2 linked regions of the Rhodopirellula baltica SH 1 genome follow. The protein of the gene in region 2 interacts with the protein of the main gene of each other region in a pairwise test. Links are inferred from orthologs where the notes say so. Each region holds a gene or a part of one and is shown on either strand. Other genes may lie near its edges.

Evidence for each region.
Region 1: the proteins of RB_RS20085 (region 2) and def interact in binary tests that used the Escherichia coli proteins (3 or more experiments, as listed by UniProt). The link is inferred for Rhodopirellula baltica SH 1 from one-to-one orthologs.

Annotation. Positions count from the first base shown.
Region 1 is NC_005027.1:6,920,249-6,936,349, reverse strand. What follows is about bases 6,728-9,560. They hold def (peptide deformylase), read left to right. Parts: upstream 6,728-7,757; coding sequence 7,758-8,363; downstream 8,364-9,560. Other genes in these bases: RB_RS26735 (hypothetical protein), read left to right, coding at 9,510-9,560; fmt (methionyl-tRNA formyltransferase), read left to right, coding at 8,341-9,348; RB_RS26750 (ABC transporter ATP-binding protein), read left to right, coding at 6,728-7,701. Also shown: RB_RS26775 (amino acid aminotransferase), read left to right, coding at 119-1,312; RB_RS26770 (peptide ABC transporter substrate-binding protein), read left to right, coding at 1,457-3,424; RB_RS26765 (ABC transporter permease), read left to right, coding at 3,421-4,350; RB_RS26760 (ABC transporter permease), read left to right, coding at 4,347-5,582; RB_RS26755 (ABC transporter ATP-binding protein), read left to right, coding at 5,615-6,664; more of RB_RS26750, read left to right, coding at 6,661-6,727; more of RB_RS26735, read left to right, coding at 9,561-9,782; RB_RS26730 (ISAzo13 family transposase), read left to right, coding at 9,797-10,726; RB_RS28725 (DUF1589 domain-containing protein), read left to right, coding at 10,834-11,223; RB_RS26720 (sugar phosphate isomerase/epimerase family protein), read right to left, coding at 11,226-12,170; rplL (50S ribosomal protein L7/L12), read right to left, coding at 12,527-12,943; rplJ (50S ribosomal protein L10), read right to left, coding at 13,041-13,565; rplA (50S ribosomal protein L1), read right to left, coding at 13,739-14,416; RB_RS26700 (glycosyltransferase family 2 protein), read left to right, coding at 15,024-15,818; RB_RS26695 (hypothetical protein), read right to left, coding at 16,058-16,101. UniProt on the Escherichia coli protein: Removes the formyl group from the N-terminal Met of newly synthesized proteins. Requires at least a dipeptide for an efficient rate of reaction. N-terminal L-methionine is a prerequisite for activity but the enzyme has broad specificity at other positions.
Region 2 is NC_005027.1:5,266,496-5,282,737, forward strand. The notes cover bases 6,138-9,111. They hold RB_RS20085 (aspartate-semialdehyde dehydrogenase), read right to left. Parts: upstream 8,148-9,111; coding sequence 7,128-8,147; downstream 6,138-7,127. Other genes in these bases: RB_RS20080 (P-II family nitrogen regulator), read right to left, coding at 6,779-7,096; RB_RS20090 (helix-turn-helix domain-containing protein), read right to left, coding at 8,677-9,111. Also shown: RB_RS20050 (hypothetical protein), read left to right, coding at 1-431; RB_RS20060 (hypothetical protein), read left to right, coding at 1,124-2,425; RB_RS20065 (hypothetical protein), read right to left, coding at 2,419-3,063; RB_RS20070 (histidine triad nucleotide-binding protein), read right to left, coding at 4,643-4,981; RadC family protein, read left to right, coding at 5,103-6,047; more of RB_RS20090, read right to left, coding at 9,112-9,819; RB_RS20105 (circumsporozoite protein- membrane associated protein), read left to right, coding at 10,470-14,024; RB_RS20110 (hypothetical protein), read left to right, coding at 14,182-14,592; RB_RS20115 (YifB family Mg chelatase-like AAA ATPase), read left to right, coding at 14,713-16,242.

The sequences.
Region 1 (16,101 bases), 1.7 Mb from region 2 along the record:
ACAAAGCTCGAGCGGTTTCCTGCGTGTAGGCGAAATCCGGCTTGGTAGTTATTCTCGTGGCTCCGTCGGCCCAATGTGACGCCGACACCCCCACCTCCCCGCAGATTTCGGTTTCCCAGTGCACCGATTCGACTCCATCTCCGTTGCCCCGCCCGACGCCATTTTGGGACTGACCGAAGCGTTCAAAGCCGATGAACGCGAAACCAAAATGAATTTGTCCGTGGGCGTGTACCAAGACGCTTCCGGCACCACCCCCGTGCTTCGCTGCGTCAAAGAAGCCGAAAAACGGCTGTTGGATACAGAATCGACCAAGGGATACCTCTCGATCGACGGCCTGCCGGACTACCGCGAAGCCGCCCGCCGATTGATCTTCTCCGACCAAATCGCTGCCGAGCGAGTGGCAGCGGTTCAGACGCCGGGCGGAACCGGAGCCCTCCGTGTGGCGGCAGAATTCCTGGCCACTCAGTGCGGACCGCTACGAATTTTCTTGCCCACGCCAACCTGGGCCAACCACAACGCGATCATGGCCGCGGCCGGACTGCCGGTGGAAACGTATTCCTACCTGGCGTCTGACAAAAAGACGCTGGACTTCGACGCACTCATCGAAGACCTGAAGACCAAACCCAAGGCCGGCGATGCGGTTCTGCTGCATGCGTGCTGCCACAACCCAACCGGAGTCGACCCGACACCGGAACAGTGGGAACAAATCGCGAGCGTGGTCTCCGAAAAGAAACTGATCCCATTGCTGGACTTTGCCTACCAAGGGTTCGGCGAAGGCCTGGACGAAGACGCCATCGGTGTGCGCACGATTCTGCGACAGATGGATGAAGCCATCGTCTGCTCGTCATTCAGCAAAAACTTTGGCCTGTACAGCGAACGAGTTGGAACAGCGTGCTTGGTATCCGGGTCAGCCGAAACGACCAAAGCCGCTCTCAGCCAACTCAAACGAGTCGTCCGAGCCAACTACAGCAACCCACCTCGGCACGGCGGCGCGATCGTGGCCACTGTGTTGGCCGATGAGGGACTGACCCAAATGTGGCACGAAGAGCTCGCCGAAATGCGAACTCGGATCGCCTCCCTACGAAAACAATTCGTTGATGGAATGGCCGCGACGGGAGTCGACCAAGACTTCTCGTTCTTGCTGGACCAAAAAGGCATGTTCTCTTTCAGTGGTTTGTCACCGATGCAGGTCGACCAACTGCGAAGCGAACATGGCGTGTATCTGGTCGGTAGCGGTCGAATCAACGTCGCCGGAATGAACGAATCGAAGATGGAATGGTTGTGCAATGCCGTGGCGGCGGTATTGCGATAGAACAGCAGATGCTTGTTCAATAGGTCATCCTTCAGTCAGCCCGGCGCGCGCCGGATGCTCTGTTGATGGATGACCACCACCGGAATTGATTGCAGACGGAACATGATGCGGACGCCCTGTTTCCCTCCTTCCTGATATGCCGCCATGCCTTTGGAACTTCGTCGAGCGTTTTTGATCCTGGCCGCCATCGTGGTGATGGTGTCCCTGATCTGGGCGTCTCGATTTGATGAGATGCCGCTTGCTGAATTCAGCTTTCAGAATGGCACCGACCCCAAAACGCTCGATCCACACCGAGCGACCGGCCAACCCGAGAGCCGGATTCTGTTCAACATCTTCACCGGGTTGCTGGAAGAGTTGCCCGAAGGCGATCCCGATCCGGAAACCGGCGTCCAACCGATGACACCTCAACCGGGCATCGCGAAGTCTTACGAAGTCTCGCCCGACAACATGACCTACACGTTCCATCTGCGGGACGATGTCACCTGGAGCGACGGGGTGCCAATCACCTCCGCCGATTTTGTCTGGTCATGGACGCGAATGCTGCATCCAGAAACCGCCTGCGAATACAACTTTCAGCTCTTTGGCGTTCAAAACGCCGAGGCCTACGCAACGGGCGAAGTCAAACCGGGCGACAAAGTCGAAGTTGAACTGTGGGACCGTCCAGGTGAGACAATCGACAGCGAACCGGCACCTCAGACTTTCCCGCGTGGCACGATCGTTCACGGAACGCTGAAGGCGCTGGACAAACCGCCCAAGCCCAATGTCCCCGAAGACGCCACGAAGGAAGAGAAGTCCAAAATCACCGCGGACTGGGAAGCCGAATGGCTTTATACAGTCGATCTGGCTCGCAAGGACGGAGACAAAATTCTTTGGGACGACGTCACCGAAACAGTCACCTACACAAAGAACCTGCAAACGCCTCTGGCCAAAGAAGACACGCAGCGGACTCATTACGTTTTAGTCGCCTTCGATCAACTCGGTGGTGTCGAGGCTCCTGACAATTACACGTTGATTGTCCACCTTCGCGACCCGCTTCCGTACTTTCCTTACCTAGCATCCTACTACCCATTGTTCCCGGTGCCGCGCCACTGCATCGAAGAGCATGGCAAACCGATGTGGACGCGGCCCGAGAATATCGTCACGTGCGGCCCCTACAAGATTGGCTTGCGAAAACTGCGCGATCGAGTCCGCTTGGTCAAAGATGAGAAATGGTACGACGCTGACTCCGTGCAAGTCGAAACGATCGACGCTCTTTCGGTTGAAAGCCACAACACGGCGCTGAACATGTACGAAACCGGCGAACTGGATTGGGTCACCGATCCGCCGGTTACCTTGATGGAAGAACTCGTCAAACGAGACGATTATCACGGCGCACCTTATTTGTCGGTGTACTACTACGAACTGAACACCAAACGCCCGCCGCTGGACGACGTGCGAGTTCGCAAAGCACTCTCGATGGCGATCAACCGCGAGCAGATCGTTCGTGAAGTCACCAAAGCTGGACAACAGCCCGCATTCGCGTTGGTACCACCCGGGATCGCTGGCTACACCCAAGTCAAAGGTGATCCAGGATCACTGGAAAAGGCTAAGGAACTGCTCACCGAAGCGGGCTACCCCGGTGGTCGTGGGTTTCCCAAGTTCACGATTCTTTACAACACCAGCGAAAGTCATCGAGCGGTCGCCGAAGTCATCCAGCAACAGTGGCAGAACAACCTGAACGTCAAAGCGGATCTGCAAAACATGGAATGGGGCAGTTTCCTCGACAAACGTCAGCAACAGAAGTACGACATTTCGCGAGCCGCTTGGAACGCTGACTACCCCGACCCGAATACGTTCCTGGATCTCTTTCTCAGCGAAAGCCCTCAGAACAACACGGCTTGGGACAACCCTCGCTACGACGAGTTGCTCTCCGAAGCGGCGTCCGAATCGGACAAAGTCAAACGCATGGAATTGCTGGCCGAAGCTGAAGCAATCTGGGCCGATGAGTTGCCCGCGATCCCAATCTACTACTACGTCGGACGCAATATTTACAAACCCTACGTCAAGGGTTTGTTTCCGACACCGCAAGACACGCACCCGTTTCAAACGATTCGATTGGAACCCACGCCATGAAAGACTTGCTCGGATTCCTCATCCGACGCCTCGGCTGGATGGCCATCACGCTGTGGGCGGTCTACACCGTTTCGTTTGTGCTGATGCGCGCCGCGCCGGGCAGCCCCTTCAGCGCCGAGCGCGCGATGCCTCCCGCGATCGAGCAACAGATGCGAGCTCGGTACAACCTCGATGCACCACCACTGCAGCAATACTGGGATTACATGTGGGGCATCCTCAGCCGAGGTGACCTCAGCTGGTCAATCAAGCTGGAAGACTACAGCGTCAATCAAGTCATCGCGGAAGGCTTCCCGGTCTCCGCATCGCTGGCCATCTTTGCCTTGGTCTTCGCAATCATTCTGGGTGTCTCGGCGGGAGTCATCTCGGCCGTTTATCGAGGCACCGTGGCCGATGTTGCGATGATGGCAACGGCGGTTCTTGGCATCGCGATTCCTAACTTTGTCTTGGCGTCGATCGCGATTCTTTTGTTTGTGTTCTTGATCCCACTGTTCCCTGCGGCGGGTTGGGGAACGCTGCGACAAGTCGCTTTGCCGGCGTTGTGTTTGGGGCTTCCCGTTGCGGCTTACATCGCTCGACTGACCCGAGCTGGGATGCTGGAATCGCTCAGCCGCGAACATGTTCGAACCGCGTTTGCCAAGGGACTGCCCAAACGCACCGTGATCATCAAACACGTACTGCCCGGTGCGTTGCTTCCCGTTGTCAGTTACCTCGGTCCGGCCACGGCGGGTGTCCTGACCGGGTCATTGGTCCTCGAGAAAATCTTTGCGTTACCCGGCATGGGCAGCCACTTCATCTATGCCGCGACCCAGCGTGACACCACGCTGGCAACGGGCATGGTCCTGACCTACACCGTGCTGCTGTTTGTGATGAACACCATCGTTGACTTGGCCTACGCTGTCATTGACCCGCGAGTCGAACTGGAATGAACCTTCCCGATTCACGCAAAAACGAAGAAGCGCTCACGAAGTTGCTGGAGGAATCCCGCAAAATTCGTGGCGTCTCGCTTTGGAAAGATGCATGGCGTCGATTGAGTCGCAATCGTCCCGCCATGGCTTCGCTGGTTTTCTTGATCAGCCTTGGCTTGATTGCCTTTCTCACGCCGATGCTGCCGCTGCAAAGCCCGCTCGACAAAGACCTCAACAACCGACGTTTTCTATCGCCATCGTTTGAACCGATCACGATGGGTTCCCGCGACGGATTGAAATTCGCGGACGGGAAATTGACCAGCCAACTGGCTCTCTTTGAAGCCGAGATCGCGGCGGAGACCGCGGAGGCCTTGGCGACCCAAGATCCGCTCAAACAGGCCGAGCAATTCAAGTCAATCCAAGACCGAATCCGAGTCGAGCATCCGTTCAATCAACTTTGGAACCAACTCGGCAGCGTCTCGTTCAAGATGGTTCAAATTCGCGTCGCGATCTTTGGCGACTACGCGATCCCTTCGATCTTCGGAACGGACAAACTCGGTCGCGACTTGCTCGCACGAGTCTTCTGGGGCGCGCGTGTTTCTTTGGTCGTCGGCTTGGTGGCGACGTTGGTGAGCTTGATGATCGGGGTCAGCTATGGCGCAATCGCCGGCTACTTTGGTGGCTGGATCGACGCGGCCATGATGCGGATCGTCGACATGCTTTACTCGATTCCATTCATCTTCGTCGTCATCTACTTGGTCACGTTCCTGGGCGAAGAGAGCGTGAAGGCTTGGCTGGAAAGCTATGGCATCGACCAAATCATGATCTTTTACATCATCATCGGTGCGATCTATTGGCTGACCATGTCACGCGTCGTTCGTGGACAAGTTCTCTCGCTTCGACAAGAACAATTTGTCGAGTCAGCTCGCACGATTGGTGCATCGCCAATGCGAATCGTGTTTCGACACTTGGTGCCCAACGTGCTCGGTATTGTCATCGTCTATCTGACCTTGACCATCCCCGCGGTGATGCTGTTCGAAGCCTTCCTCTCGTTCCTGGGTTTGGGAGTCGCTCCACCAGATGTGTCGTGGGGTCTGCTGCTCAACGACGGCGTGGAAGCACTCTCCAGCGTCAAACTTTTCTGGTGGGTGGTGATTTTCCCTGGTGCCGCATTGGCCACGACGTTGTTTGCTTTGAACTTCCTCGGCGACGGTTTGCGTGACGCATTGGATCCAAAGATGAAAAACCGATGAACCCAGCCCCCGGATCACAAGCTCACCCCTCAATGACCGCATCGAAAGACGCAGGCGACGCCCCTCGCCAGAGCAGCGAACCGCTCCTCCAAGTTTCAAATCTCAAGGTCAGCTTCAAAACCGATGAGGGGCAGGTCCAAGCCGTCCGCGGTATATCTTTTGATGTCCGGGAAGGAGAAACTGTTGCCATCGTTGGAGAATCTGGCAGTGGAAAGAGCGTCACCAACTTGGCGATGATGGGACTGATCCCACAACCGCCGGGCCAAGTCGATTCCGGAACGGCGCTGTTCCAAGGTCGCGATCTTCTGAAGATGAGTGACCGTGAACTACAAAGCATTCGCGGTCGACACGTCTCGATGATTTTTCAAGATCCGATGACAGCGTTGAATCCTTTGATGACCATCGAGCAGCAAATGACCGAAATGACTCGGTTGCACTTGAGCCTCACGAAGAAAGAAGCGGCCGCTCGCGCGGTGGACATGTTGGGTTTGGTTGGCATCACATCTCCCGAAAAACGTCTTCGCGATTACCCACACCAATTCAGTGGCGGGATGCGTCAACGCGTGATGATCGCGATGGCGCTGTCCTGCGAACCGGAACTTCTCATCGCTGATGAACCGACGACCGCACTCGATGTGACCATCCAAGCCCAGATCATGGACTTGCTCGCCGATCTACAAGAACGCAAGGGCACCGCAATTGTCCTGATCACACACGACTTGGGTGTCGTCGCTGGCGTCGCGGATCGCGTGATGGTGATGTACGCCGGACGCATCGTCGAAAAGGCAAACGTCAACGACTTGTTTGCCTCGCCCAAACACCCTTACACGCTTGGCTTGCTCGGTTCGCTGCCACGGTTCGACACCGATCGCCATGAAAAGTTGCTTGCGATCCCCGGCGGTCCGCCCGACATGTCCGAACCGATTCTTGGTTGTTCGTTTTCTCCCCGATGCAACTTTGTGCAACCAGTCTGCCAGCGTGACGATCCATCGCTTCAGTTGAAAGCAGAACCAACCGGTGCCGCGAACTTGCCCGTTGTGCAACCTCACCTCGCGGCGTGCCACGTGGAGGTCCCTTCATGAATGCGGCCAAAACCACTCACACTGAGATCGAAGGATCCGGCAGCACGACCGCGGAACCACCGTTGTTGCAGGTCAAAGATCTGAAGGTTCATTTTCCCTTTCGACGCGGATCGTTGTTCAATCCTGAACAAGGTTTGATCCGAGCGGTCGATGGCGTGTCGTTTGACATCGCAAAAGGCGAAACACTTGGCTTGGTCGGCGAATCCGGTTGCGGTAAATCGACCACGGCCCGGGCGATCATCAATCTGGTTCATCCAACGTCGGGTGACGTTCTGGTCGATGGCAAATCGATCGCCGGACTGTCCGATAAAGAGATGCTGCCATACCGACGTCGCGTGCAGATGGTTTTCCAAGACCCCTTCGCAAGCCTGAATCCACGGATGACTGTCGGCGGCATCATCGGCGAACCATTGACCGTTCACAAACTCGCCTCCGGCAAAGATCGCCAACTCGAAGTCCTTCGGCTGATGGAATTGGTGGGACTGAACCCTCGGTTCCTGAATCGCTACCCACACGAATTCAGCGGCGGCCAACGCCAACGCATCGGTATCGCTCGCGCCCTCGCGGTGCAACCGGACCTGATCCTTTGCGACGAACCCGTGTCCGCCCTCGACGTCTCGATCCAAGCTCAGATCATCAACCTGATGATGGATCTGCAGCAAAGACTCGGCGTGGCGTACTTGTTCATCGCCCACGACTTGGCCGTCGTTCGCCATATTGCAACGCGAGTCGGGGTGATGTACCTCGGCCGAATCGCCGAACTGGGCACGGCAGAGGAACTTTACGCGGACCCCAAACACCCCTACACCGAGGCTCTGCTGTCCGCCGTTCCGGTGCCCGATCCGTCCATCGCCGCGAATCGCCGACGAATCGTGCTGCAAGGCGAAGTACCGTCGCCGGACAAGCACTACCCCGGTTGCTCGTTCGCCGACCGTTGCCCAATCGTGGTGGACCGATGCCGGACCGATCGCCCTGGATTGCCGGACCGATCGCACGCTGCGGCATGTTGGGAGCGTGATGATCCGCCGGAAGTTTGATAAGCTGCGGGATTGATTGAACTCGTCCGCCGTTTCGTCTTTTTGCCACCTTCATCATGCCGTTGTCGATCATTCATTTCCCGCATCCGACACTCCGACACGTCAGTCGCCCCATCGTGCGTGTGGATGCCAAGCTGAAATCGATGGCCGACGAAATGCTCGACCTCATGTACGAGTTCGACGGCGTGGGATTGGCCGCCAACCAAGTCGACCTGCCGATTCGCATGTTCGTGGCTAACCCGACCGGGAAACGCGACGAGGGCGAATCTTGGGTCATCCTAAATCCTGAAATCGATCGCCCGAAAGGCAATGACACCGCTCAAGAAGGCTGCCTGAGCGTGCCCGGTTTGTACGGTCAAGTCAAACGCCCAAAGACCGTTCGATTGCGTGGGTTCGATTTGCAAGGCAACGAGATCAACCAAGTCCTCGATGGATTCATGGCACGTGTTGTCCAGCACGAAGTCGATCACCTCGACGGCATCATGTTCTTTGATCGCATCGGCGAAGAAGGCCTTCGCGACTTGGAAGGGCACCTGGAAGAATTCAAAACCGATTACGAATCCAAACAAGGCACCGGCTCGATCGCCGACGAAGCCACCCTGGCGCAGCAACGAGCCGAATGGGAAGCCATGTACACCGGTGGAACCACGTCGAATGGCTGATTCCCTGCGATACGTCTTGATGGGCACCGGTCCATTTGCCGTGCCATCGTTCGAAGCGATCCGGCAACAAATGGATTCGACCGGCGATCAAATCGCTCGCGTGTTCGTGCGCCCTTTGCCGCCCGTCAAAAGCCGCGGCGGGCCGCCACCTCAACCCGTTCGGGAGTGGGCCGAATCACACGGCCTTCCGGTGGATGCTCCCGCCAGCATCAATGATCCCGAGACCATCGCGAGCCTTACCGAACTGAATGCGGACCTGTTGGTCGTTTGCGACTACGGTCAAATCCTCAAACCCGATGCCCTTCAATCAGCACGCTTGGGCGGGATCAACTTGCATGGCTCTCTGCTTCCCGCCTACCGCGGTGCCGCACCTGTCCAACGCGCGCTCCTGTCTGGTGATCGCGAGACGGGTGTGTCCGTCATCCACATGACCCCGCGGCTCGACGGCGGTCCAATCGTGGCCTCGCGCACCACACCGATTCGCGACGACGAAACCTCCGGAGAATTGGAAGTTCGCTTGTCAGAGATCGGAGTCGATGCCACGCGGGAAGCCATCGGATTGCTGCGAACCATCGAGTCACTCGACTCGCATGGCCCTCTGGGCGAACCGCAAGATCCTGCCAAGGTTTCCAAGGCTCCGCGACTATCAAAAGCTGAGGCTCAGATTGACTGGTCAGCAACGGGCCGCGAAATCGATTGCCTAGTCCGAGGCATGCAGCCATGGCCAGTCGCGTTCACACACACAGTTGTGAACGAAAACAAACCGCCGCTCCGTGTCGCGATACGCGGTGTCCGCACGGAAACCTACGCCGCCGACGCGAGCAACATCGGCCGAGTGATGGAGCACGAGGGGTTGGCCATCGGATGTGGTGACGGACAAGTCGTCATCGAACGACTGCAACCCGCTGGCAAGAAAGAGATGTCCGGGCTCGATTTCAAACGCGGCCACCGACTGACCGCCGGCCAACAACTCATCGCCCCGTAGGCCATGTTGCACATGGCAACCAAGCCGATGCTTTGGAGGGACGTTCGATTTACAACTTGCGGAACCGCTTTGCTAGCATTGCATTCGGCTGAAATCGCCTGCTCGTTACAATGGGGTTATCGAATGGACTGAAAGGATCTTTGACTTTGAAGGAGTGTGTCATGACACTTGCAATGGAACACCACTTCGACCAAACGGTCGAATCCCAGATGCGAAACTTTTTTCGGACTCTCGGCGAGAAGGATCGTCGACGCTACGCAGCGATCGAAGCCAGGAAGCTTCCTTTCGGAGGCATCCGCTACATCGCCAAAGTACTTGGCTGCTGTGAGAACACGATCGCAAGTGGCATCAAAGAGCTGGAGAGCCTTGCTGATGGTGATCCCCTGGAAGGACGCCAGCGAGTCGAAGGAGGTGGCCGCCCAAAAAAGAACTGAGCTGTCCGTCACTCATGAATGAGTTGCGGGCAGTGATCCAAGACAATACTGCCGGTAGTCCCACCGTGCCTGGCTTGAAGTGGACGCATCTGTCGGTCGCTGAGATTGTCAGAGAATTGTTCCAGCGAGGAATCAAGGTTGCAAACGAAGTGGTTTCTCGTTTGCTCGGCGAGATGGGGTTCAAGACTCGCCAGCAGGTGAAATCAAAAACCAAGGCGCCAAGTCGCGACCGTGACGAGCAGTTTGAAAAGATCGAGAAGTCCATCGAGGACTACAAAAACACGGGAGATCCTGTGTTTAGTATTGATAGCAAACGAAAGGAATCGCTGGGTGAAGTCCACCGTAGCGGCGACGTGATTGCCAATCAGGCAGCGGAAGTTCTCGACCATGATCTACCAGCTTACAGTGATGGCGAAGTCACACCGCATGGGATCTACGACGTGCAAGAAAACACGGGGCACGTGACAGTGACCACAGGTAGCGACACCGGTGAATTCGCGGTGGCATCGTTTCAAAGGTACTGGGAAGAAGTTGGTTCGGTCCAGCACGCCTCGGCCAAGCGAATTCTCCTCTTGTGTGATTGTGGTGGCAGCAACAGCTACCGTTCAAACACGCTCAAGCACCATCTTCAGGAACTGTCCAATGAACTCGGGTTGCCGATTCAGGTGGCCCACTATCCGGTTCATTGCTCGAAATACAATCCGATTGAACGGCGAGAGTTTAGCCACGTCGAACGAGCGTTTTCAGGCCGAATTTTTTCAACAGCCTCGGACGTAGCAGAGGCTGCTGAATCAACATCCACCCAGACCGGGTTGAACGTCACCACAGCAGAACTCCCCGAATTCCAGCCTGTTCGCAAGAGCGGGAAAAGAGTGCCGAAACCACCGAACGTGGAATACGACAAAGATCTCCCCGACTACAACTACACGTTCAACCCACAGTAGTTGAATACGCAAGTTGTAAATCGAACGTCCCAACAAAGCGAGGCGTCCAAACGACATGCCGTCGCGAGAACAAATTTGCTCGGCGGAGAACAATCGCCAGGTGGATCATGAAACCTGTAGCTCGATGGCCCCCACCGAGTCACGCGAGTTTTTTGCGAGATCCGAATTGCAAAGTGCAAATTAACAAATGCAAATTGCAAATTGCTTTCGCTTCAGAAACTGTCGCGACCTCACCGACCAGCAATTGCCAGTTTGCAATGCCCAGTTTGCAATTTGCATTTCTCCCTCGTAGGCCATGTTGCACATGGCAACCAAGCCGATGCTTTGGAACAAAGCGAGGCGTGATTCGTATGCCATCGCAAGCACAGCATTCACCGGCACGCAACCATCGCCAGGTGGAACCTGGCCTACGCCTGTGGCCCTTTCCTACTTCCCCCAACCACGAAAAAAACCCGACGCGGTGCGCCGGGTTTTTCCATTCAAATTGTTGGGAATGAAATCAGGCCTTGGCCAATTCTTCGCGAACGCGTTCGAGCAATTTCTTGCTGGCTTTGATGCCTTCGGCTTCGCTGAGACCGCCACCCTCGTATTCGATCCCGACATAGCCGTTGTAACCAAAGTCGGTGACAATCTTCATCATCTTGAAGTAGTCGGTGTTCTTCTCGTTGCCATCCTCGTCAAAGTCATGCGTCTTTGCACTGACGGCTTTCGCATAAGGCATCAACGCTTGCACGCCGTGGTAACGATCAAACTCGTCCGCATTCTTCCCACGTGAGATGAAGAAGTTGCCAAAGTCAGGCAACGTGCCACAGTTATCCATCCCAACACGCTCCATCACAACAGCCAACCAAGCACCGTTGCTGCTCAGTCCACCGTGGTTTTCGACGATGACATTGATGTCTTGCTTGGCGGCATACTCGCTGAGTTGGCTGAGCCCGTCCGCGGCGTACTCGATTTGCTCGAGATACGATCCACCACTGGCCGCGTTGACACGGATCGAGTGACAACCAAGGAACTTTGCGGCGTCGACCCACTGGTGATGGTTTTCGACCGCCTTCGCGCGAGCCTCTTTGTTTGGATCACCCAAACGGCCTTCGCCGTCAACCATGATGAGCAAGCTCTTCACGCCGTTGTCGCTGCAACGCCCCTTCAAATCCGTCAAATACTTCTCGTCGCGAGCTTTGTCCTTGAAGAATTGATTGACGTACTCAATCGCGTCGATCCCAAACTGTTCCTTCGCAACCTTTGGGAAGTCCAAGTTGGTAATGCCAACGGAGTCATCACGCAGGGTTCGGTGCAGCGACCATTCCGCCAACGAGATTTTGAAAGGAGCGTGATCGTGGTCATGCCCTTCGTGGGCATGAGCCAGCATGCGTGAACCAGCGATTCCGGCAACGGCTGTGGTGGCGGCAAGCGACTGCAAAAAATGACGACGTGGCAACATGGTGGGCTGTTCCTGACGGTTCAGAGGTGGGGCGTGAAAATCATGATGGGGTGAATCAATGGCGGTCACGCCGAGCGACGACAACCACCGGAACAGTGGCGCAGCATCGAAAGGCAGACCGGACCTCCAGTCTAGCTGAAGCGAGATGGACCGTGCTGCAAATCAATTGATTTCAATCGCACAATGCGGCCAACGAAGACGGCCGAATGGGCTAACGAAGCACTGACCGATGTGGAATCGAATCAGACGCGGAACAACAGCTGTCCGCGCAGCAAAATGACCGCGAACTCAAAGATTTGAATTCGCGATCATTGACTGATTTGACCGATTTCCGAACGAACCAATCCGGCTTCGAACTACTTGAGTTCGACCGAGCCGCCAGCTTCTTCGATTTCGGCTTTGACCTTTTCTGCGTCTTCTTTCGAGACGGCTTCTTTCAGGGTTGCTGGGCAACCTTCGACCATCTTCTTGGCGTCCATCAACGATGCGCCAGTGATGTTCTTGACGACCTTGACGACGTTCAGCTTCTTTTCGCCGAAACCGGTCAAGACGACGTCGAATTCGGTTTGCTCGACCTCAGCAGCGCCACCACCGTCACCGGCAGGACCAGCCATCATCACAGCACCACCGCCGGCGGCTGGCTCGATGCCATGCTCATCCTTGAGGTAGTCGCTCAATTCTTTGGCTTGCTTCAGGGTCATGTTGGCGATCTTGTCGCCCAGTTCTTTTGCTTCGGCGCTGTATTCTGCGACAGCGGTTGCTTCATCGGACATAGTCAAACTACCTCAAAAACGAAAAAGGTGATTCGGAAATGGTTCAGGGAAAATGCCGGGGCAAGGACAAAGGCTCCGGCAGGTTGAGCGGAGACGATTATTCGTCGCCTTCGCCCTTGGACTTGATCTGACTGTTGAGTGTCTTGCCAGGACCAAGCATTGCAGCACTGAGTGTTGCACCTGGGCCGAGGATTTGACCAACCAACATAGAAATCTGTTCTTCACGACTGGGCCATTTACTGACCGCTTTGACGCCTTCTGGATCGAGCTTTTCACCGTCCAGAACGCCGCCCGTGGTGACAAACTGTTCGAACTTCTCTTTGTCCTTGTCCAGCCGGACGGCTTCCTTTACCAGACTGACGAAGTCGCTTGAGCCCCAGAGCACGGCGACTTGCCCATTCGTTCCTTCGAACGCGGGGAAGAGAGACGTGCCTTCAGTGGCGCGTCGGGCGAGTGAGTTTTTGACAACCATCATCTGGATGTCTTTTTGGCCCAGTTCGCCACGCAGCTCGTTGGTTGTGTTTGCATCCATTCCGGTGCAGTTAACCAACACGGCATCCTCCACGCCTTCAAGCCGACGCTTGAGATCGCGAGTCACCAGTTCTTTGACGTATTTACTCATCGGATTTTTTCACTCGAAAGAGCCAAACCTTGGCCGCAGTTGGATGTGATCGTTTGGGGTTGGACCAAAAAACATTGATCCACCAACATCAATCTGAAAACCAACGCTTTCGGCCATGATGCTGGTTGATCGGGACGGCCTGACGATCGAAATCATCCGGCCAACCCGTGCAGCTAGGTAGCAACGCGAACACTAGGGGTCATCGTTGCACAGATCGCCACGCCTTTGATGTACGTGCCTTTAATGGACTGTGGCTTCATCGCCGAAATGAAATCGACGAACGACGCGATGTTTTCTTCGAGCTTGTTAGCTTCGAAGCTCATCTTGCCGACCATCGCGTGGACGTTGCCACCCTTGTCGTTTCGGAACTCAACCTTACCGGCCTTGTATTCGCTGACGACTTTACCGACGTCAGGTGTCACAGTTCCAGCACGAGGGCTTGGCATCAAACCACGTGGACCGAGAACTCGGCCCAAAGGTCCAACCAATCCCATCATGTCGGGGGCGGCAATACAGACATCGAAGTCTGTCCAGCCATCTTTGATCTTTTTGGCCAAGTCTTCTTGGCCGACTTCATCCGCACCGGCTTCTTCAGCCGCTTTGGCAGCGTCGCCTTTAGCGAACACGATCACACGCTGTGTCTTGCCAATGCCGTGCGGCAGGACGAGCGAGCCACGGATGATTTGATCAGCCTGGTTTGGATCCACGCCCAAACGCATGTGAACTTCGACCGTTTGGTCGAACTTCGTGGCGTCGTATGTTTTCAATACCTCGACGGCCTTGCCCAATGGAAGCATTTCCTTGGGCTGTTTTTCGAGGGCGGCACGATACCGCTTGGATTTCTTTCCCATTTAGTCACGACTCATTTGTGTCGGGTGGTATGGCGATTCCACGCTGGCCCGAACTCTTTGTTACCAGCCAACTGATACAATCGGCTGAAAGAACGCCCGGCGGCAGAATCTCCCACTTGTTAAACGACCGAACCCAGAAAAAGACTGGGACGCAATCGAAGCGGGGGAGTTTGGCGAAGGCCAGCAGCAGCGTCAACCTCAACTAGCCCAAGCGATTCGGATTTTTTTCTTGGTTTTTTGAAGTGAGGCCTTCACCGGGGCACATCGGTTGCAATCGTGGGATTGTGCAGGAAAAACTGTCACAATCGCCGGCAAATCGAAATGAGTCGCAAAGACGGCGGGGCAAAGTCACCTGTCAACCTGCACTCCGAGAGCCGCCGATCGACATGCGGCCGATCATGCATCGGCTTTCCAAGAGAGAATCCTGCCATGGCGGAACACGACAGTCCCGCAACATTTTGAAGTGGAAGGCTTCGGTCGATTGGCCTTGGCGATCTGCCAGCCAGGTGCTTTTCAAACCAACTCCGCAAGCGACCTAAACGCGAACAAAAATACGCCGTGCCAGCAACTCGCTGGGCACGTGTGAGAATCGAAAGAGAAACGAACCATGAAACCTTGGCTGACCGCACTCCCTGTCTACAACGAAGCTCAATACGTCGACGAAGTCCTTGAGAACGTGCTGAAGTTCACCGATCAAGTGTTGGTCGTTGATGACGGCAGCACAGACGGAACCCAAGAACGCTTGGACGCTTGGGCCAGCCGCTTGCCAGACTCCGTTTCAGTCGTGCATCACCCTGAAAACCGGGGCTACGGCGCCGCATTGCAAACCGTATTCTCCTACGCGATCGAAAATAACTTCGAAGGCGTCGTGACACTGGACTGCGACGGACAACATCAACCCTGCGGAATTCCAGAGTTCATTGCAGCCGGCCGACACGCGGACATTGTTTCCGGAAGCCGTTACCTGAAGGAATTCGAAGGCGACGACGCTCCGCCGCAGGAAAGAATGTTTATCAATCGCCGGATCACGTCGGACATCAACCGCCGACTCGGTTTTTCGCTGACGGATGCGTTTTGTGGCTTCAAAGCCTACCGGACCGAAGCACTGCGTGAGCTGAAGATCACTGACGACGGCTATGCGATGCCGCTCCAATTGTGGGTGGAAGCTGCGGCGGCGGGACTTCACGTCACTGAATTGCCAGTGCCACTGATCTACCTGGACCTCGAACGATCGTTTGGCGGATCTCTGGATCACGCCGAAACTCGGCTGAACTACTACAACCAAGTCTTGGACGACGCGATCGATTCAGCCTGCCGCGAAGGGCGCTTTCGCAAACGAAACGGCGAGAACGATCACGTCAATTCTCCTTGCGGTGAAAAAGGCAAACGAGCTGCCAGCTGAGCCACGAACCGCACGGCGGGAGCATGCCTACTCCGCACGAGCGTCACTGGGCCCAAAAATCCCGCGCACTTTCGAGACTACACAACCTTAAGTGCTGTACCGACCAGCGTTTTCCATCACCCTCCCCCTGGGAGGGTCGAGCGAAGCGAGGGGAGGGCGATCCCTTACGAAAACGCGACCATCGGAAGAGTGATATTGACGATTGCGAACTGCAAACTGGTTGGCTTTCAACCGGCCAATCACCGAGGCAAGCGTTTGGATTCGGCTTCCTGCGGAGTGCTGC
Region 2 (16,242 bases):
ATCGTCTGCAATCGGCAAGCGAATCAGACTTGGACGAACTTCGCAGCGAGTTGCGAATCGGCCTGCAATTGCAAGCCGACGTGACGCTTCCCGGTATTGAACATCGCGTCAGCCAAGCGTATTGCTCCGCACTGCCGGTTGCCTACGGTCGCCAGCCCGCCGAATTGTGGACAGACTTCGCCAAGCTGATTCTCGACGCCGCCTATGAAGCCACCTTCCTTGCCGCCGCTATCAACGCGTCACACACCGGCATCAACGTCGTCTACCTCACGCTGCTCGGCGGAGGCGTGTTTGGCAATGACGACGTCTGGATCACCAGCGCGATCGAGAGAGCGTTCTTGAAAACAAAGTCGCACGGTCTCGATGTAAGAATCGTCTCGTATCGGCAATCCAAACCTGCGGTCTCGCAGTTCTGCAGTCGCATCGAATGACAACCTCAGTTCATTTGCGCTTCGTACCGTGACGCCAACCAAGCTTTCACGTCAACCGGCTTTGCGAACAGCCGATGGCAGATTCAGCGATTGAAGTAGGCCGGACCAAGGAGCCACGCGACGCCGTTCCAGCAATTGCACAGATGTTGCCGCGACGAACCGCTCTGGATTGCCGGAACATCGCTTCGCTTGGTCCGGCCTACTCTAGGCAGCACCATCGCTTGCAAGCGTAATGGCATCATCGGGCTTTCTCGAGTCACCAACCGAGACCGGACTCAACTGCGAACGGGACCGCGGTCCCATTGGCGGTCCCATTCCTGCTCGTACTCGGGCATCTGCAGCCGACGGCGCACAAAAAAACCTGGGAGATTTTGGTCAGTACGACTCAAAATGCCCAGGCAATGTTGCTTCAGCTCCCCCGACAGGACTCGAACCTGTGACAAGGCGGTTAACAGCCGCCTGCTCTACCAACTGAGCTACAGGGGATTGCGAGCCGTTTCCGACTCGTGTGGGGCGAATGTTAGCTGGTGCTCGGCGGCGATTCAAGGCGGGTTTTCTCTGGATTTTCATTCCGGAGGGATTCGTTTTGACGCCGCCCGCCTATCCGGACCCGCAAAACTGCTAACGTGGACAAACGTTCGCTCCTGAACTTGCCCTCCCAACGGTTCGCTCCCGCTTCCCACGGCTCGGCCATGCGTTCTGACGCGCCACCCAACCCCGACCACTCGCGTGGCTCCAGCACCTCTCCGGACGCGGACAAACGGCCTGACCGGCGGTGGCGGCGACTTGAGCACCTGATCCCGGACCTGGCTCGGCAATTCACGCCAGAGTCATTCCACTCGCTCTGCCGCGATCTCGGTTTGCCCGCCCAGCCTGTGCTGGCCCCGGTCTGCAGTCGGTTGGGACACAGTCCGACCCGGCACCGCGAAATGGCTCGGCAACTGGCCGCTTCGATGCTGGACGCTCGCGAGCGACGCATACACGTGGTCACCGTTGAGAAGTCGGCCGCGGAGCCTTGGGTCACTCAGGCAGCCAAAACGTTCGACGTTCCACTGGTTCGCTGGACTTGCAGCCAGTTGCCATCCCCAGACGCCTTGCGTTCCGAAAAACCGCGGTTCGCCATCAACCGGGATGAGTGGATTATCGCGGTGGCCGACCGCATTGATGTGTTGCAATCTCGCCGCGGCGGGAAGATCGAACAAGCCGTGCTGCGACGATTGGAAGTCGATCCGTTTGGAGTGCGGGTTGGCATGGATGATCCCAAGGCGGCCGAACGTTTGTTGAAAGCCGGAGCGTTGGGAAGGTTCCTGTCACGCTCGTGTGATGTGATCTCGGACATTCATGCGGAACGAAGCCAACCCGGTACCGCAAAGAAATCAACGGATTCAAACGTATTGGAACAAGACGAATGGCTGGTTCATTGCACTCGTCGTTGCGACGGTCCTTGGCCGGGCCAGTCATGGACTCAGTACCGAGACGAGATGTTGCTGGGGTCCGACGAAGCTGCCGCGCGAGAATCGCTGCATTCGCTGCGTCGCATCGTGCGGATGCGGCGTTTGATAGCCGGGGCGACCACATCCAAAAAAGATCACCGCGTGGTTTGTCTCTCCGCCGTGCCGTTGCCGGATCTGTTGCGGCGCCGAACGTTTCGGTCACACGTCTCGCGATGGGACTACGAACCGTTTGGGATCGCGATTCGACGATCGGCCGCGTCCAAGGTTGGGTTGCGGCCGGTCATCTATGGTCCGGCGTCCGTGCGTGATGGTTTGCCCGCCGACGAACGTTATCTCTATCAGGCCGAAGGTCGCGACCAGGACTGGACCGCCGAAAAGGAATGGCGGTCACTCGGCGACGTGGACCTGGATTCGCTGGACGTCGACGACGTCTGCGTGTTTGTGCCCAGCGAGACTGACGGGCAAGTCATCGCTGAAGTGAACCATCGCGGCTGGCCGATTTGCCATGCCGAGCGGTGGCTTGCACCTTCCGCTCAGTAAGCCAACGTGGGTTGTTGGCCGTTGACCGATCGCGTGCGGTAGATCTGGCGTGCCGGTGAGTTGCGACGGTTCTGAGCGGTGCGAGCTGCCACGGTTGAGGTGTGCCCATGACCGCTGTCGCTGATGATCGTTTCGCCTTCGTGAAGGATCACGCCATCGGAGGAATGACCATACGATCCTCCGGAGCAAGAGTCACAGCCGCCGGAGCAGGAATCGCAACCGGTCGAGCAGGAGTCGCAGCCACCACAACCATCGCAGCCACCGAGATCGGCGACTGGGAACAGTGGCCGGCCGCCTGCACAGGTGTCACAGCCGGTGCCGCAACCGTCGCGTTTGTAGCCCCAAATGCTCTTGATGCCGGTGAAGACGGCTCGACACTTGCCGCAAGATTGGCCGTTGTAGTTGCCGCACGAGTCACATGGGTCGTAGCAATCGGCGGGTTCGTTGATCCATGGGTCGATGTACAGTTCGCCGCACCCGTCGCAGGAATCGCAACCGCCGCACGAATCACCACAGGCGCCGCTGTCGCAACCGACGCCAGGACCACACGGGCCGCAAGCGTTCCACATAGGACCGACACATCCGGTCGACATCAGCAAACAGACCAGCGTCAACACGACAGCACAGGAGGATTTCATCGGGACGATCCGTGTCTCGAACAGGTGGGAGGACAAATGGACGACGCATTCGACTTGAATGAATCGCCTTGTTTCGTCATCGGCACCTCAGCCGGCAAACTCCACCCAAATTGAAATTGAGACGGGTAAGAATTCGAAAGTGCTGGGAAAAAGAGATCAAGTTGGTAGGGCGTGGCTTTGTTGACGCGGCGAACAACTGTCGTCGCTCCGCGACTTGAGGCGCGTGTGTGGTAGGCGGATGACCTTGGGTTGAAAACCCAAGGCTCTCGGCTGCCGTCGCTCCGCGACTGGTCGTTAGCGTCGGCGAGATCCAACAACCGCGGAGCGGTGACAGTTGCCAGCCTCGGGTTTTCAACCCGAGGTCTCGGTTGCAAAACCGCGTCCTCCAAGCCGCGGAGCGGCGACAGGTGCGGTCCGAATTCTTGGCGAATCCGGCTACGGATGAAGAAGATGTCAGTCTTCTGAGTCGCGTGATGACGACGATTTGCGGGGGCACGGAGGAGGACGGGGCTCGACGGAACATTTGAGACAAATGTTCTACTCTGGTCGTGCTGACGCGGCGGGTTGAGACGAAATGGAAAACGGCGATCACATATCGCTGCATCCATTAGCCGACGGCCGTTAGGCCCGGTTCTTGCTTAGCGAATCAGGATGATGTCGACGGAAGGCGACCAACTGTCGTCGCTCCGCGACTTGAGGCGCGGGTGTGGTAGGCGGATGACCTTGGGTTGAAAACCCAAGGCTCTCGGCCGCCGTCGCTCCGCGACTGGTTGTGCGCGTCGGCGGGATCCAACAACCGCGGAGCGGTGACATTTGTCAGCCTCGGGTTTTCAACCCGAGGTCTCGGTTGCAAAACCGCGTCCTCCAAGCCGCGGAGCGGCGACGGGTGCGGTCCGAATTCTTGGCGAATCCGGCTACGGATGAGGGAGGGGTCCGTCTTCTGAGTCGCGTGGTGAAGGGGAAACAACGGGGCACGGAGGAGGACGGGGCTCGACGGAACATTTGAAACAAATGTTCTACTCTGGTCGTGCTGACGCGGCGGGTTGAGACGAAATGGAAAACGGCGATCACATATCGCTGCATCCATTAGCCGACGGCCGTTAGGCCCGGTTCTCGCTTAGCGAATCATGATGATGTCGACGGAAGGCGACCAACTGTCGTCACTCCGTGACTTGAGGCGCGTGTGTGGTAGCGGATGACCTTGGGTTGAAAACCCAAGGCTCTCGGCTGCCGTCGCTCCGCGACTGGTCGTGCGCGTCGGCGGGTTCCAACAACCGCGGAGCGGTGACAGTTGTCAGCCTCGGGTTTTCAACCCGAGGTCTCGGTTGCAAACCCGCGCCCTCCAAGCCGCGGAGCGGCGACGGGTGAAGTCCGAATTCTTGGCGAATCCGGCTACGAATGAAGGGGATGTAAGTCTTCTGAGTCGCGTGATGACGACGAATTGCGGGGGCACGGAGGAGGGCGTGGCTCGACGGAACATTTGAGACAAATGTTCTACTCTGGTCGTGCGACAGAAACGCCTTGCAGTCCGAATTCTGGCGAATCCGGCTACGTTGGTGGTCGTTGGGAGGGGCGGGACTCAGCCTGGTGGCCAGGTCATTTTGCGGCCGCCGAGCAAGTGAAAGTGCACGTGTGGGACTTCTTGTCCGCCGTCGGATCCGGTGTTCACAACCAAGCGAAAGCCGTCGCCCAGTCCTTCGTCCGCCGCGACTTTAGATGCCACGACAACGCAGCGTCCCATGACCGCTTGATCCTCGTCTGTCAAATCCGCCAGCGACACGATCTCGCGTTTGGGAATGACCAGGATGTGCGTGGGGGCTTTTGGGGCGATGTCCCGAAATGCCAGGCACAGGTCGTCTTCGTAGACGATGTCCGCCGGGATCTCTTTGGCGATGATTTTCGAAAAGATGGATGACATGTTGCGATGGAAACGAAGGTCGTGGGCGCGTCAATTTGATACCTCACAAAAGGCATCGATCGATTTAAGGTATCTTCGCTGTGTTTGGATATCTAGATGATCGCGGATGAAGAGTTGTCCCATGAGCGATGCCCGACGTCGACGTTTGCAAGCGTTGTTGTATCCGTTGGCCTATCACGATCGATTCTTGCAAAGCCAATTGCCGGATTTGGTCGAGGAACCTCAAGCGGCCTTTGTCACGCGAACCATCAATGCTGTGGTTCGAGCCGGTGTGCTGGAACGCTTTCATTCTGACGACGAACTTCATTACACATGGACATCTCGTGATCCGATCGATTTGATCGACCGCTGGATCCAAGATCAAATTCATGGCGATCAAGTCAAAGAGCGTCCGGAAGAAGAACGACCTCGAGAACGTTTGCTTCGAGACGGTGCGGCGTCACTGTCCAACGCAGACCTGTTGGCGATCCTGATACGCGTCGGTGTGGTCGGTGAATCAGCCACGACGGGAGGCACGAAGCTGGCCAACCATTTTGACGAGGTACTGGATGCGATTCGCGAACAGAGCGTTTCGGAGTTGCGACACATCACCAAAGCGGTGACGAAAGCCAGCTACTGCCAGATCATGGCGGGCATTGAACTGGGTCGCCGCGCAACCGAAGCGGCTCGCGAACGCCCGGTGCCGATCGTCAAAATCACAAGCACCACGGAAGCGACCGAGTACTGCGCGCAGAAGTTCGCTTACCTGGCTGGTGATGCGGTGCAGGAAGAGTTCCATATCGTGACGCTCGACACCAAGCACAAACCGATTCGCACGCATCGCATCACGGTTGGAACGCTGGACAGTTCGCTGGTGCATCCTCGCGAAGTGTTTCGGCCGGCGATCCGGGACGCGGCCGCAGCGGTGTTGTTGGTGCACAACCATCCGTCCGGTGATCCCACACCAAGCCGCGAAGATCATGCGGTGACGGAGCGTCTGACCGAGGCCGGCAAGCTGATCGGCATCACCGTGTTGGATCACATCGTGGTGGCAAAACAACGGTGCTTGAGTTTGAGAGAATGCTGATCGTAGCCGGATTCGCCAGAATTCGGTCGGTGTGATGCGGGTCGCTGCCCCAGTTAGCCGATGGCCGTTAGGCCCGGTTCTGTGGCGGTAAAACCGAGGCGAACGCCTAAACGGCTCAATCAATCAAAAGCTCATAACGCCGCGGGTTGCGATGACGATCGAACTTGGTCGGAACCAGACGGCAACGTGGACATCTGAAATCTGGCGATTCCAGCTACGGTGATGTGGGTCGCTACCCCAGTTAGCCGATGGCCGTTAGGCCCGGTTCTGTGACGGTAAAACCGAGGCTAACGCCTAAACGGCTCAATCAATCAAAAGCACACAACACCGCGGGTTGCGATGACGATCGAACTTGGTCGGAACCAGGCGGCAACGTGGAAATCTGAAATCTGGCGATTCCAGCTACGGTGATGCGGGTCGCTACCCCAGTTAGCCGATGGCCGTTAGGCCCGGTTCTATGGCGGCGGAACCGAGGCGAACGCCTAAACGGCTCAATCAATCAAAGCACACAACACCGCGGGTTGTGATGACGATCGAACTTGGTCGGAACCAGACGGCAACGTGGAAATCTGAAATCTGGCGATTCCAGCTACGGTGATGCGAGGCGCTACCCCAGTTAGCCGACGGCCGTTAGGCCCGGTTCTGTGGCGGTGGAACCGAGGCTAACGCCTAAACGGCTCAATCAATCAAAAGCACATAACGCCGCGGGTTGTGATGCGAATTTGCTCCGTTCAGATGAACGACGCGACCGGCATGACCAGGATCTTGCCGTCGCCGATGCGGCCGGTGCGAGTGACCGCGACGATCTTGTCGAGGACCTCTTCAAGACGCAGGTCATCGACCCAGAGCGTGATCTCGACCTTCGGCACAAAGGCTTCTGAGTACTCGGTGTCTTGGTACTGATCGAGGTAGCTTTTTTGGCGGCCATAACCTTTGACCTCCATGACACTCAACCCTTCCAGCGGAGCTCGACGCAAGGCGGCGAGAACGTTCTCGGCCAGATGCGGTGAAACGACGGTGACGACTTGTTTCATGATCGCATCCGGCATTCAGAAGGGTTTGACACGATAGCTCAGCTCATCATCCGACGGCGGGCTGATGTTTCTTGGCCAACAGTTCGGCGATTTGAACCGCGTTGGTCGCGGCACCTTTGCGAAGGTTGTCACTGACGCACCAGAACGCGATTCCGTTTTCGGAACTGATGTCTTGGCGGATTCGGCCGACGAAGACATCGTCCTTGCCGTCGCAATCACGTGGCATGGGATAGGACTTGGCATTCAAGTCATCCACCACGGTGACACCGTCGGCTACTTCCCAAAGCTCACGAGCTTTTTCGGCAGTGATCGGTTCGCGGGTTTCGACCAAGATCGATTCGCTGTGTCCAATTGCAACAGGCACACGAACGGCAGTTGGGCAGACTTGGATGGAATCGTCGCCGAGGATCTTTTGGGTCTCGTGCACCATCTTCATCTCTTCGCTGGTGTAGCCGAGATGCTTTTCCGAACCGATCTGCGGGATCAGGTTGAACCCGATCGGATGCTGGAATGTTTCTGGTGAATGAGCCTGCCCGTCAAGGCTGGCACGTGTGCTGGATTCCAGTTCGACGTTGCCAGCCAACCCAGCACCGCTGGTTGCTTGATAGGTGCTGACGATGACGCGGCGAATGCCAACGGCTTTGTGCAGCGGGGCCAGTGCAACGACCATTTGAGTCGTGCTGCAGTTGGGGCTGGCGATGACGCCTTGGTGACCATCAACCGCTTCGGGATTCACTTCGGGAACGATCAACGGAACAGTCGGGTCCATCCGCCAATAAGCACTCTCGTCGACCACGATCGCGCCGGCTTTGACCGCCCAAGGCGTGAACTCAGCGGAGACTTCGTCGGGAGTGCTGGCGATGACCAGATCGACACCTTCGAAAGCGGATGGTTCCAGCAGTTCGACGGTCAGCATTTCGTCGCCATAACGAACTTCGGTGCCGGCGCTGCGAGCCGAGGCAAGCAAACGCAGTTTCCGCATGGGGAACTTGCGAGCGTGGAGCTGATCCAAAACGATTCGGCCGACGGCACCGGTGGCACCGACGAGTGCAACGCAATCAAACATGAGTTGTCAGGAGACGGAGAAACAAAAGTGGGAAGGAAAACGGGGGGTTTAGTTTGGTCTTTCCAGACGCAAACGCAACGGGAAACACTGCATCGCCTCTTGAAAAATTCGGAACAGAAGCCCGGACGTTGCCAATCGCCCAGGGCGTCCGCCTGGGTTGCTAGATGATAGTGTTGTCGGCCCGAAAGCGGATGAAACTCTTCTTCCTGGGCAGCACCGGAGGTTGTGCAGTTTTTTGAGCGTCGTGCTCGCAATGCCCTGAGAACCCCGCCCGCGAGAGAGATTGTGCAGTTTTACTTCACCCTTCCTTTTGGAGAGTGGGCCCGCTTCGGGCCGGGGAGGGTTACGCGCTGGATCCAATGCTGAGCCCTCCCCTCGCTTCGCTCGACCCTCCCAGGGGGGAGGGAGATGACATTCGCTCTCCCCAAACTTCGTTTCGGGAGAGGTGCGACATTTGGAAACGCAAATCCATCACCCGAGATGTGTTGACGACGGACTTGGAAATCCATCGTACGAGCTCGGTTTTGGTTTAGCGGCGAGCCATTCGGCGTGCGATCGCTTCTCGTGACAGAGGCATGATCTTGGCAGCTCCGCCGGTGTTGTAGAGCAAATCGTCGCGGCTGGGTTTGGATTCCGCATCGTCGTACTGAACCAGGAACGCACCGACTTGGACGCCTGCTTCGTGATAGACGGGTGGCCAAAACTCTTCGCCGCGAATTGCCAATGTTTTGGCCAACAAGCGAGTGGCTCGACCGGAGAAACCGCTGAGCACCATGTCCAAGCGACCGAGGGCTTCATGGAACAGGTAGAACACCAACGCGGTGTCTTTGCCTTGTCCGCCCGCGTACTCCCACGTGCCGTCGTCTTTTTCGTAGTAGAAGCCCGGCTCAGGAGCGTCCATGTTTTTGCTCAAACGCATCCCAGCCGAAGCGGCACCCGGTTTTGGGTCGCTGTCACGATAGCGAAGGAAGAACGGGCAACTGCGGGCCGATACGTCATCAACGTCGTCTTCGGTCACGAACGGTGTGCAACCAAAGGCATCGGAGAACAACAGCTCGACGGCTGGGTTGCTCTTCACGCTGCCGATGCAAACCATTCCGCGGTCGCCTTGTGCTTCGGTGAATCCTTCGAAGACTTCGGTCGCACGAGCGCGAGCGTCTTCCAAAGAAACCTGACCGGGGCTCCACACCAACGATTGTTGAATGCGATCGGGCATCGGCACCGATGTCGTTGCGTTTGACTCGGGGCCTTCGCCGATGTGTTTGGCCACACCACCCAGCGTCGAGATGCCATTGAGCAATTCGCCAACCAACACCGAGTCGCTGGCCACGACCATCGCGTTCTCAGGTGAGTTGTTGCCTTCGCCTTGACGTACACCGACGACGATTTCGATGTCACTGCGGCGAGCCAACTGCTCCCAAAAGTTTTCTGCGTTAACAGCGAACAAGGCACCGGGCAGTTGATCCGCAGTCGCGTGACCTTGATCGATCAGGTAATCGCACAAACGCGACAGGGCATCCAACGGGATGTACTTGGCTTCGTTCTTGAGTAGCGAAGCAACCTGGTGTCGATCCAATCCGGTGTGTTCGACGATCGCTTTGATCGTACCGGGGCGTTTGCGCCGATCAGGGGTGTGCCCAAGCAGTTCTGCGAGCCGAAAAGCGTATCTCATGGCCGATTTGGAATAGGTGGAAAAGGTTGAGGTTGAAATCCGTGCCGCGTCAGACTGAAAACGGTGTCAATCTCACGAATCGCCGACTGTATCTTGCCCCAACGCGGCAGGATCGGAAAGTCGACTGAAAGCGGCCGGCAGCAAATCTAAAGATCTTCGGCCAGAAAACCGCCCGTCGATCCACGTCTGTGTTAGGTCCCCCAATATGTTCACAACGAGCAATCACCGAAAACAACTCTCCAGCGAATCTGTCGTTTGTACCCAAACTGATGCCCGCGAAATCGTTGTAAACGAACAAAGCCACCCCGATTGGAGCGATTCAGGTCACCCAACCAAGGCCGGTGCACCGAACTTTCTTCTTGCGAATAACATACAGCGCCCGACAGAACAAATGTTTCGCCTGATCCAGAAGATGCTTCCAAGGTGACCGGATCGCCGATCAAATAGAATAGTAACGTTGAGAAACAGTAACGTTGTCCTCGCCGGGAACGTTATGGTCGCCATCGGCAGGTTCCGGCGTTTGATTGATTCGTTTTTGGATAGACCGCTTGTCCGTCGCTTCGTCCCCCCGCAGCTCCGTTTCGCAAACATCGCCGTCCGGCACCGAATCTCGGTCACCCTCGGGCACAGCGAAACCGGCCTACGACACATTGATCCAAACCCGGATTGATGCCGCTCGGTCCGCGCTTTGGCGAGCCGAACTGACACGTCAAATGCTTCGTGGGGTCCTGGTGGCCATGGCCGCGATGCTGGCCTGGGTGGTGATGGACCAATGGATTTGGTCACCGGGCATTGCCGGTCGGTTGGCCTTTGCTTCGATCGCCATCGTCGCAGCGACGGTTCACATCGTCCGTTCGGTTTGGCCAGTGATGCGTTCATCAGTTCGTGCGGACTACGCCGCGCGTGCCCTGGAGCGAGACCATCCCGAACTGGGACATGCTCTTTCCAGCTACATCACGTTGACCGCGCAAGACTCCGGCGATGCGACTTCCAAAGGTCACCTGTCCAAACGAGTCGTCCAGTCAATCGGTGCGACCACCGCTGCGAAACTGCGATCGATTGATGCGTTGCCCGAAGAAGCCACCGGGTTGCTGCGATGGTGGATCGCAACGATCGCTTTGATGTCCGTTCTGATGATCTACGTGATCGCATCCCCCAAGAACACATTGCAATCGGCGGCGCGGGTGATGGCTCCCACGGCCAACATTCGACCTGCCAACCGAGTCCAGATCACGGACGTTCAACCCGGTGATGCGGAGATTCTGGCTGGGCGAACGGTGGTGGTTTCTGCGAACATCCGGGGCTTGCGAGAAGAAGAATCCGTCGAGTTCCGTTGGCTGAATTCGAACGTGAAAGAATCATCCCGTTCTTCGAGTAACGCCTTCGCCGACGGCCGATCCACCGAGATGCAGATCGACGAGTCAACCAGCACCTCGGCGACCATCGCTTACACCGCATCCATTGATGTCTCTCACCAAGCCAGGGGTGTCCAACGTTACGAGATCGTTGCCGGCGATGCGGTCGCGGGACCGTTTGAATGGACCATACGTGACACGCCTGTCGTCAGTGTTACCGAAGTTGAATATCAACCACCGTCGTACACCGGAGAATCATCTCGCATTCGACGCAGCGGTTCCATTCGAGGCGTCGATGGAACACGTGTAACTTTGAGAGCACGAGTCAATCGACCGGTGGCTCGTGCGGTGGTCGAATTCAATCCCAAACCGATGGGCCAAGAAGTTCGCGCGACAGCGGGTGTCCGAGAGATGACGCTGAGCGACGATGGCAGGTCGCTGGAGTTGCCGTTTGATCTGCGCAGTGGTGAAGTCGCGACGCGTGCGGTTGAACTGGAAAGCTATCGCATTCGAGTCTGGGACCAAGCTGAACAAACCAATTCCGACCCGATCGTTTATCCGATTCAAGTGATTCGTGATCTACCGCCGGAGATCACAATCGTCGTCCCTCGACGGTCTCCCAAACCCGTTCCGATGGACGCTCAACAACTGTTTGAAATTCACGCTGCCGATGTGGACTTTGGATTGTCCGAAATCGAAATCGAAATTCGTCGCGGGATCGATCTGATCGCTCGGGCATCTTTATGGAAGAGCGAATCCGGTGAGAAGGGCAACCAAATCGCGGAGTATCGCTTTCGCCCATCCCGCATGATTTTGGCCAATGCCGGTCGTCGTGGTTCGCGAGCGTCACGATTGATGGTTGGTGACGAAGTCGAAGTGGTAGCAGTCGCGACAGACAATCGACGCGACGCCAGCAATCCAAATATTCAGCCTGGCGTTACGCGGACAGCACCCGTCCGGTTGCAGATCGTCGCCGGGCGTGATTCAGAAGAACAAACCCCCGACGAGCAAGACGACAACGACGGGCAAACACCCGACGATGGTGGTTCGCCCAATGGGTCCGGCGCGGGCGAGGAGGGCCAATCAGGCGGTGGCAGTGGAGAAAGCGGACAATCCGAACAAGGTGGCCAAGGCGGTGAAGGCCAAAGCGGCTCAGGCGAATCCAATTCCGAGCAAACCGGCGAGAACGATAACGGCGGTGGCGATTCCAATGGCAGTTCATCGGGCGGCGAATCATCGGAAGGCGACTCTGATCCAAACGATCCATCAAAATCAAACGGCGGCAACAGCGCCTCAAATTCGAACAACAATGATGGTTCCGACTCAAGCGAATCCTCTGCAGGAAATCCCGGTGAAAGTTCGAACGATCCGGACGCCATGTCGGAAGGTCAGAACAATTCCACCGGTGGTGAATCGGGTGAGAACGAAGCGGGCGAGCCTGATAACTCACAACGGTCCACCGATGGTTCAGGACAAAACGGCCAAGAAAACAACAACCAGCAAAGCGGTGACGTCGGTGAACAAGGCTCCTCGGAATCATCTGAGCCGGGAAGCAATCAAGACGGATCGCGAGGCTCTTCCGGGAAGCCGGAAGGCTCTCAAGAATCCGGCGGTTCACCCCAACCACAATCCGCACCGCAGGATGACGCGGAAGCGTTCGAACGCATCAACGAGTATTTGAAAGAACAACAAGAACGCGAAGGCGGTCAACAACCATCCGGAGAGAATCCGTCCGGTGACGATCCTGGTGGAAATGACTCGAACAGCCCCGAACCTCAAGGTGGCACATCGCAAGACGGGAACTCGCAAGAAGGTCCCCCGCGCGGAACTGAATCTGAGTCGCAATCCGACGACACAAACGATCCAGGTGCTCAACAGAATGGTTCGGAACAGTCGAGCGGCAACCCATCCAACGACGATGGCGCGGGCGAAGGCTTGCCTTCCGACGATGCATCATCATCCGGTGATGCCGGTGAAGAGTCATCGGGAAAAGAGTCGGGCGAATCCGGTTCAGAATCTTCTGACGCTCAATCGGGAGAGCCCAGCCAAGCTTCGGGAGACTCAGAACAACCATCCGCAGACCCCGGGCAAACGCCGGATGGATTGCCCTCATCGGAAGATAGCAAGGGTTCGCAGGAGGGCGCATCCGACGCTGGCACGCAGAACTCTGGAAACCAAGACAACTCTGGCGATCAAGACACGTCAGGCGGCGAAGGATCCGAGCAGGGAACACCCCGCGATCAGGCAGGCGATCAAAACTCATCGAATCAAGATGCATCGTCGGATGCTTCTCCAAGTGGTTCAGACCTGAGCAGCTCCGAAAAAGCAAGCAACAACAACGATGGAACCCCATCGCAGTCCAATTCCAACGGGAGCGAATCGTCCAACTTCACCGGTGAATCAACGGCCAGCGGAAACTTGAATGGTTCAGGCGACGGCGAAGCCGAACTGCCAAAGGCCAATCCGGCTGAATTGGAATACACCAAGCAAGCCACAGATATGGTGCTCGACTATCTCGACGAGACTCGTCAGGATCCCGATCAAAATTTGCTGGATCGATTGAAGTGGACTCCCGAAGACTTGCAACGTTTCCGTGATCGTTGGCAAAACGTCAAACCGATTGACCAACCGGGTGCGAATCCAAACTTGGACCGCTCCGATGTTGAAGAAGCACTGCGTAGTTTGGGTATGCGAGCTCCCAAGGCCATACGTTCTGAGTCCAAACCAAGCGAAAAAGACGGCTTGAGAGGATTGCAAGACAGCGGAAATCGACGCCAAGCTCCGGCTCCAGTCCGAGATGCCTTCGAAGCATTTCGTCGTGGCTGGAAGTCAACCGAATCTTCCAATTGATTAAACGTGCGGACTGATTGGGCGCACGGACAACGAAGCAAAAATTCTATTACCGCCTAAGACGCACTGCGTGCTCAACCTTGGGTACACTCTCGGGCCTGAGTTGCAATCACGTCGTTTGATGCAGCCTGTTTTCACTCCCGAACGATGGCCCCTCATGTCCGATAACCCGTACGCTGCTGGCAACGTAATTGACTCCGCTTCCAACGTTGGTCCTGGAGGTCTCAGTCCTGAGGTTGTCAAAAAGACGGAAGCGATCATCAAAGACGCCCGTCAGTTTTGGCTGGCCATCATCTTGTGTTTCTTTTGCAGCGGCATCGGTCTAATCATCATTTGTCCTTGGTATCTGATCCGTTTGTTGCAGTGGCGATCGCTTGCAAAACAGCACCCATTTCTCACTGAGCCAAACGCCCCCACCGGAAGCCTTCCCAAACGTTTTCAATCGGCCAAGCTAAAACTCATTCTTGGAATCGTGTTTGGATTGTTGACCTTCGTGGTGCTCATCGGCTTGCTTCTGCCAGCGATCAATGCAGCCCGCGAAGCGGCGGAAGCCGCCAACCAACGGTAGTCGACGGCCAGCCCTGCGAACGACAACAGACCGCGAGAATCGCGTCCCTGGTTGCTTTGTGTACACGTCACCGTCATCATCGGTGACTTGGAAAATGGTCTCCGCTAGGGCACAAAATCGATGCTGGCACGGCTCAAAACATTCACGTTGCTCGGTATCGAAGCGATGCCCGTTGACGTCGAAGTCGATATTTCTCCAGCCGCGATGCCCAAGACGATCTTGGTGGGTCTGCCAGAAGCGGCTGTCAAAGAATCGACTCACCGCGTCGAACGAGCGATCGTCAACAGCGGCTTCATCCGGCCGCAAGATCGTGTGGTTATCAATTTGGCACCGGGCGATTTGCCGAAGCAAGCACCCTCATTCGATTTGCCTGTTGCCTTGGGAGTGCTCGCCGGGAGCGGCCAATTGGTACTCGACCGTTTGGAAGACTACGCCGTTGTCGGAGAACTGGCACTGGAGGGCATCACCCGTCCCGTTAAAGGTGCTCTATCCATCGCGATCGAAGCGGCCAAGGACAAATCATTGAAAGGTTTGGTCGTGCCATCCGAATCGGCTGCCGAAGCCGCGGTGGTCGAAGACCTCGAAGTGATCGCAGTCGACAGTCTATCTCAGTGCGTCGCCTTCTTTGCTGGCGAGATCGATGTCCCGCCAGTACCCAGTGGTGTGGAAGAGATCTTTGAGGCCTTCAGCGAATACGAAGTCGACTTCGCCGATGTACGAGGCCAAGAATCCGCCAAGCGAGCCATGACGATCGCCGCAGCGGGTCGCCACAATCTGCTGATGATTGGCCCACCGGGGAGCGGGAAAACCATGTTGGCCAAACGCATGCCGACGATCTTGCCTCCGCTAGTCCCCGCCGAATCGATCGAGACCACTCGTATCTACAGCGCCGTGGGGCAGCTTCCAGCCAAACAACCATTGCTGGCGCGTCGGCCGTTCCGCAGCCCTCACCACACGATCAGTGACGCGGGTTTGGTCGGCGGAGGCAGTCCGCCCGCACCGGGTGAAATCAGCAAGGCTCACAACGGCATCTTGTTCTTGGATGAACTGCCGGAGTTCAACCGCAAGACACTCGAAGTCATGCGACAACCACTCGAAGACGGCGTCGTCACCATCTCACGAGCCCTCCGAAGCACGACCTTCCCCGCAGACTTCATGCTCATAGCGGCAGCGAACCCGTGCCCTTGTGGGTACAGGTCAGATCCTCGACGAAGCTGTAACTGCACACCGCCACAGATTGAACGGTACATGGGAAAGATTTCGGGTCCGCTGCTAGATCGAGTCGACATTCACATCGAGGTTCCCGCGGTACCGTTTGATGAATTGTCGGCTCGTGATGCATCGAGTGAGACCAGCGAGATGATGCGTGACTCAGTCATGCGGGCCCGAGATGTGCAAGCCGAACGTTTCGCGGGAAGCCCGATTCGTTACAACGCTCAGATGAGTAGTCGCCAAACGCGGCAGCATTGTGAATTGAACACTGCCAGCAAAGCGTTGCTTAAAGCTGGAGTTGAGTCGCTGGGTCTGTCCGCACGTGCCCACGACAAAATTTTACGCGTGGCAAGAACGATCGCTGATCTCGCCGGAGACCCTGACATCAGCGAAGAGCACCTCGCCGAAGCCATCGGCTACCGAAACCTCGACGCTGAT